Regions from separate parts of the Streptococcus sp. oral taxon 071 str. 73H25AP genome, predicted to be linked through region 2. Evidence: riboswitches for the same ligand, from Rfam matches in the RefSeq annotation. Region 2 holds a riboswitch; the other holds the start of a gene.

Region 1 (3,422 bases), 520 kb from region 2:
CGTTTTTCCTTGAGTTCAGGTGCATTCTTGATGAGAATATCCGCAGCTTCTTCTGGATGTTCCATAGCATATTGGTAGCCTTTTTTGATGGCTTGGATGACTTTACGAGCTTCTTCCTTGTTGTCTTTGAGATAGTCGTTGTTTGCGATAATAACTGGTGAGTAGTAGTCAAATTCCTTGACATAGTCTTTCAAGTACATGAAGTTGGCGTCTACACCTTGAGATTTGGCAAGGATACCGTCCCACCCATAGTAGATCCAAGCAGTGTCAAAGACGCCATTGGCAATTGGTGTGATGGAGTTTGAGTCGTTGTTTGGTACTTTTTCGACCTTTTCGAAGTCTCCACCTTGAGATTCCACCAAGGTTTTCAACATAGCAAGTTCAGTCGGGTCATTCCAAGTTCCGTATTTCTTCCCAACCAAGTCCTTTGGACTGCTGACATTGTCCGATTTACGTGAGATGATTCCTGATGTGTTGTGCTCAACGATAGCGGCAACGGCAGTGATGCCTGCCCCTTTTTCTAATTTCTTAGCCATGTAGTCTTGGAAATAGATAGCAAATGGTGCCTTGCCATTGATCACCAAGTCTGAAGAACTTTCTTCTGGTGGCAATTTCAAGTCAACATCCACTCCAACTTCTTTGAAATAGCCTTTTTCCTTTGCTACATAAAGACCTGTGTGGTTGGTATTTGGCGTCCAGTCTAGGATAAAGTCAATCTTCTTAACTTCTGCTTCTTTGTTGTCCTTAGAAGCAGTTCCTTGACCACAAGCCACAAGCACGACAGCTACAAGAGCTGTTACAAGCGTTAAAAACACTTTCCATGTTTTCTTCATTTTCATTTCCTCTTTTCTTTTTCAAAAACGCTCTATTTTAAGTACGTTTCCATTTAATCACATATTTTTCACTGATATCGACCAGCTTCATACCTAGAAGACTGATAATCGACACCAGAATAATAATGGCAAACATGGTATCATACTGAAACAGTTTTTTAGACTGAATCATATAAACACCAAGACCTTCAAAACCTCCCAACCACTCAGACACCACGGTTGTGATAAAGGCGTAGGAGACACTGACCCTCAGACCTGCATAAAAGTAGGGCAGACTGACCGGGATTTTAAAATGCCAAAGGATTTGCCAAGGGTTTGCTCGCATCAGACTAAACAAGGTCAGCATATCCTTGTCACAATGCCTAAAACCGTCCAAGATACTAACAATGATAGGGAAGGTTGTCGTCAGAATAATCAAGACAATCTTGGGTAAAATCCCATAACCCAACCACAAGACCAAGATAGGCGCTATGGCAATGGTCGGAATGGTCTGGATAACCACCATCATGGGATAAATCAAGTCATTGAGCCAAGAGAGACTATCCATGAGCACCGCCATAAGACAGGCAATCAAGACTCCTAAGACTAGACCTAGCAAAGCCACTCTCAAGGTCGCCCAGCTATGGTACCAGAGAAATTCTCTGTCACGAACAAAGGACTGGAGAATCTCAAGAGGAGTTGGCAGGATAAACTTGGGTAAAAGTTTGAATACTCCCGCTAACTGCCAGATTGACAAGACTCCTAGAAAACCCAATAGACTAATGTGTCGTCTCAGTATACTTTTCAAGTTTGTCATCAATACTTAAAATCTCTCCTACATTTATTTTGACATTGGCAAAGACATTATCTGCCTCCTGCCCGGCCACTTCAAGAGCTTCTTTGAGAATGCGCATAAGCTCATCAAACTCCCCTTCCAAGACCGTTTCAAAGGGTGTCACCACCATGGTCACGGACTGAGCTTGCAGATAAGCAATCACTTGATCGATAATAGCAATTCGATCAATCCCCTGTGATAGGGGCAAGACTTGCAAGGCAATGCTTGCTTTCATAAAAACCTCCTCTTCTCAGGTTTCCTTTTGACAAAAAGAAAACCCCTTCCATATATGGAAAAGGTGCAGAATTCGGCTAAGTATCGTTCCCTACGCTGGCATTACCCAGATCAGGTGCGGTCGAAGTTTAACACTTCCTCTCAGACTGTACACAGACTCCCATATCTTATATGGACATATAGTAACGCAAATACAAGGAAAAGTCAAGGAAACTGCTTACAGAAAATCATGAAAAAGAGCTTGAAGGCACGCGCTTCAAACTCTATCATAGCTTTCTTATTTAGCCTCGTACCAGGTTGCCCCTTCATTTTCATCTGCGATAAGGGGAACACTGAGTTGGATGGCTTCTTCCATGGTTTGTTTCACTAGTACTTTGACAGCTGCTAGTTCTGATTTCGGAACTTCAAGGACGATTTCATCATGCACTTGCAAGAGCATCTTGGTCTGATAACCACCTTCAACTAGAGCTTTGTCTAGCTGGATCATAGCAATCTTGAGGATATCTGCTGCCGAACCCTGAATAGGGGAGTTAATGGCAGTTCGCTCTGCAAAACCACGAATGTTAAAGTTGCGCGAATTGATATCTGGTAGCTCTCGACGACGCTTGAAGAGGGTCTCTACATATCCCTTATCACGCGCTTCACGTACCACTTCTTCCATATAGTTTTTAATCCCAGGAAAACGCTCAAAGTAGGTATCAATGTAGGCTTTGGCCTTCTTACGACTAATACCAAGATTGTTCGCCAAACCAAAATCTGAAATCCCGTAAACCACTCCAAAGTTGACGGCCTTGGCATTGCGACGGTCATTTGGAGTCACATCCTCAGGACGTTCAATTCCAAAGACCCGCATGGCCGTCGAGGTATGGATATCTGCTCCCTCTTGGAAGGCCTTAATTAAGTGCTCATCTTTAGAGATATGAGCCAAAACGCGCAACTCAATCTGTGAATAGTCCGAGCTGAGTAGTACACTATCCTCCCACTCTGGCACAAAAGCCTTACGAATGAGGCGGCCTTGTTCCAAACGCACAGGAATATTTTGCAAGTTTGGATCCACACTAGACAAACGCCCGGTCTGGGTCAAATCCTGCACATAGCGCGTGTGGATCTTGCCATCATCTAAAATCCAATCCTGCAAGCTAACCACATAGGTGGATTGAATCTTAGCAATCTGACGGTAGTCTAGAATTTTTTTGACAATCGGTGCAATAGGAGCCAGACGCTCCAGCACATCCACTGCTGTCGAGTAACCTGTCTTGGTTTTCTTGGTGTATTCTAGAGGAAGGCCGAGTTTTTCAAAGAGAAGGACGCCCAACTGCTTAGGGGAGTTGATATTAAACTCCTCATCAGCCAGTTCGTAAATCTCTTGAGTGAGTTGCTCAATGACGACCTCATTTTCAGCTTGCATCTCAAGTAGGGTTTCTTTTTTGACCTTGATCCCAGCAATTTCCATCTTGGCAAGGACAAAAGCCAGAGGTTGCTCCATGTCATAGAGGAGATCTAACTGCCCATGTTCACTGAGTTTTTCAATCAAAACAGGC
Region 2 (3,422 bases):
AGCCAATGGCGCAACAAGTTATTCCTAAAGCTGCCTTTGGTTATATCGCTAGTGGAGCAGAGGATACTTTCACTTTACGCGAGAACATCCGTGCCTTTAACCACAAACTCATCGTTCCACATACGCTTTGTGATGTTGAAAATCCAAGTACAGAGATTGAATTTGCAGGTGAAAAATTGTCTTCACCAATCATTATGGCGCCTGTTGCGGCTCATAAATTAGCAAATGAACAGGGTGAAGTGGCGACTGCGCGTGGTGTGCATGAGTTTGGTTCTCTTTACACAACTAGCTCTTACTCTACTGTAGATCTTCCAGAAATTACAGAAGCCCTTCAAGGGACACCTCACTGGTTCCAATTTTACTTTAGTAAGGATGACGGTATCAACCGCCATATCATGGACCGTGTGAAGGCTGAAGGTTATAAAGCGATTGTTTTGACAGCAGATGCTACTGTAGGGGGCAATCGTGAGGTCGACAAGCGCAATGGTTTTGTCTTCCCCGTTGGTATGCCAATTGTTGAGGAATACCTGCCAGAAGGTGCTGGTAAATCAATGGACTTTGTTTACAAATCAGCCAAACAACGCTTGTCTCCACGTGATGTAGAATTTATCGCTGCTTACTCAGGTCTTCCTGTCTATGTCAAGGGGCCACAATGCCGTGAGGACGTTGAACGTTCGCTTGCCGCTGGTGCTTCTGGTATCTGGGTAACCAACCACGGTGGCCGTCAAATCGACGGGGGGCCAGCCGCATTTGACTCACTTCAAGAAGTTGCTGAAGCAGTTGATAAACGTGTGCCAATCGTCTTTGACTCTGGTGTTCGTCGGGGTCAGCATGTCTTTAAAGCCTTGGCTTCAGGAGCAGATTTGGTAGCTATTGGCCGCCCTGTGATCTATGGTTTGGCTCTTGGTGGTAGTGTGGGTGTACGTCAAGTCTTTGAACACTTGAATGCAGAATTAAAGACAGTCATGCAGTTATCTGGAACTCAGACTATTGAAGATGTTAAACGCTTCAAACTGCGTCACAATCCATACAATCCATCCTTCCCAGTTGATTCACGCGATTTGAAGTTGTATTGATAAAGTAGAAAGTCTCCATTTGATGTGGAGGTTTTTCTTCGTGTATAGAAAGATTAAATCGTTATCAGAAACTATATAAATATATTTTCCAGTCAAATATCTTGCTAGGGCTTTCAAATTCTGTTATACTGGTCCAGTAATAAAATAATAAAGACATTTGGGGTGCCTTAGGCTGAGATGATACCCATTGAACCTGATACAGTTAAGACTGGCGAAGGGAAATGTGAAAAGGTTTTTTTCGTATGTTGAAGGAAACTGTCTAATCTTGTAAGGTAAACTCTAATTCTCGTTTGTAATTGGAGTTTTTTTGTTTATCAAAAGAGGATAGGCTTGACGGCAAGCCTTTCGGTAGCTCTCCTTGAATGCCCCACTTTTCTTTAAAAAAGGAGTTTTTTATGTTGAAAAAATGGCAGTTAAAAGATGTTATCTTGCTTGCTTTCTTGTCTATCTTTTTTGGTGGCGTTTTTGTGGGTTCAGGCTATCTGTTTGATATCCTCACTCTGATTTTAGCCCCTCTTGGTTTGCAGGCCTTTGCCAATGAAATCCTCTTTGGTCTCTGGTGTATGGCTGCGCCTATTGCTGCTATCTTTGTTCCAAGAGTGGGAAGTGCGACGATTGGAGAAGTGTTAGCTGCACTTGCTGAAGTTCTTTATGGTAGCCAATTCGGTCTAGGTGCTCTTTTGTCTGGCTTGGTTCAAGGTTTGGGAAGTGAATTTGGCTTTCTTGTGACCAAGAATCGCTATGAAAGTTGGCTCTCTCTAACTGCTAATAGTATTGGGATTACCCTTTTTAGCTTTGTCTATGAATACATTAAGTTAGGTTACTACGCCTTTTCCCTTCCTTTTGTCCTTTCCTTGCTTGTGGTGCGTTTTATTTCTGTCTTTTTCTTCTGTGCCATCTTGGTTCGTGCCATTGTCAAGCTCTATCATCAGTTTGCATCTGGAGGTAAGGCATAGATGGGGCTGGAACTACGGGGGATTCAGTCACCAATCTTTTCGGAACCGATTGATTTTACTTTTCATGCGCAAGCTTTTACCTTGTTAGTTGGGAGCAGTGGTTCAGGAAAATCCAGTCTCTTTCAAATCATTGCCCAGGTCACTTCCTTACCCTATAGTAGTCAAGTCCTGATAGATGGGAGCCAGGTCAGTCAGCTTTCTATCGTTGAACGTGTCCAGACGGTTGGTATTCTCTTTCAAAATCCCAATCATCAATTTACCATGGAGAACTTGTTTGAGGAGCTGATTTTTACCCTGGAGAATATTGGGCATCCCCTTCAAGAGATTGATGCTAAAATAGCTGAGGTGGTCCGGCAATGTCGCTGCAAGGCGATCTTGCACCGTCCCATCCATCACTTATCAGGTGGGGAAAAGCAAAAGGCTGCGCTAGCTGTTCTCTTTGCCATGAATCCTAGAGTCTATCTCTTGGATGAGCCCTTTGCTTCTATTGACCGCAAAAGTAGGATAGAGATATTGGAGATTCTAAAAGAGTTGGCCTCTAATGGGAAGACAGTCATCCTGTGCGACCATGATTTATCAGACTATGAAGCCTATATCGACCATATGGTTGAGCTAATAAGATACGGACAGCTAAGGGAAGTGTTTCAAATCCCTTCCTCTGAGATGATACAGGTTTCTTCAAAGGAAGTTGCTTCTAGCCCAGAACTATTCCATATGGATAGAACGACTTGTGAGCTGGATAAGCGCTCCCTCTTTTCAATTGCGGATTTTACATTCTACCAAGGAATTTCCTGTATCTTGGGTGACAATGGTGTCGGGAAATCAACCCTCTTTCGCTCTATTCTTCAATTTCAAAAGTATAAAGGGTACATTACTTGGAAGGGGAAAGTCCTGAAAAAGAAAAAGAGTCTGTATCGTGATCTGACAGGTGTTGTTCAGGAAGCTGAGAAGCAATTTATCCGAGTTAGTCTGAGAGAGGAACTGCAATTAGATAGTCCAGACTCTGAAAGAAATCAACGGATTCTCCAAGCTTTACGATATTTTAATCTGGAGCAGGCGCTTGATAAGAGTCCCTATCAATTAAGTGGTGGCCAGCAAAAGATTCTTCAGCTATTGACCATCTTGACCAGCAAGGCGTCTGTGATTTTGCTAGATGAACCATTTGCTGGTTTGGATGATAGAGCTTGCCATTATTTTTGTCAGTGGATGTTGGAGGACAGAAATCAAGGAAGAAGTTTTTTGATCATTAGCCATCGTTTAGATCCCTTGATTTCTGTGGTCGATTATTGGATTGAGATGACTAGTGAGGGGCTCAGTCATCTCAAAGACGTGACCATCAGCAAACCTCTCCCATCTCTGAATAATGATACTCTAGGGGAGGTGTGGTAGT

Evidence for each region. Region 2 has a riboswitch for thiamine pyrophosphate ahead of HMPREF9189_RS08195 (ECF transporter S component). Riboswitches for the same ligand answer to the same signal wherever they lie in the genome.
Region 1: linked by a shared signal. The riboswitch ahead of HMPREF9189_RS10615 (thiamine-binding protein) and the one ahead of HMPREF9189_RS08195 (ECF transporter S component) in region 2 are both predicted to bind thiamine pyrophosphate.

Annotation. Positions count from the first base shown of each region.
Region 1 covers NZ_GL397254.1:1,726,859-1,730,280, forward strand. Annotated here, with positions in the region: gene HMPREF9189_RS10605 (ABC transporter substrate-binding protein) at 1-833, opposite strand, end outside; gene HMPREF9189_RS10610 (ABC transporter permease) at 871-1,629, opposite strand; gene HMPREF9189_RS10615 (thiamine-binding protein) at 1,592-1,882, opposite strand; TPP riboswitch at 1,953-2,055, opposite strand; gene polA (DNA polymerase I) at 2,159-3,422, opposite strand, start outside.
Region 2 covers NZ_GL397254.1:1,207,478-1,210,899, reverse strand. Annotated here, with positions in the region: gene lctO (L-lactate oxidase) at 1-1,076, shown strand, start outside; TPP riboswitch at 1,225-1,313, shown strand; gene HMPREF9189_RS08195 (ECF transporter S component) at 1,472-2,032, shown strand; gene HMPREF9189_RS08190 (ATP-binding cassette domain-containing protein) at 2,033-3,421, shown strand.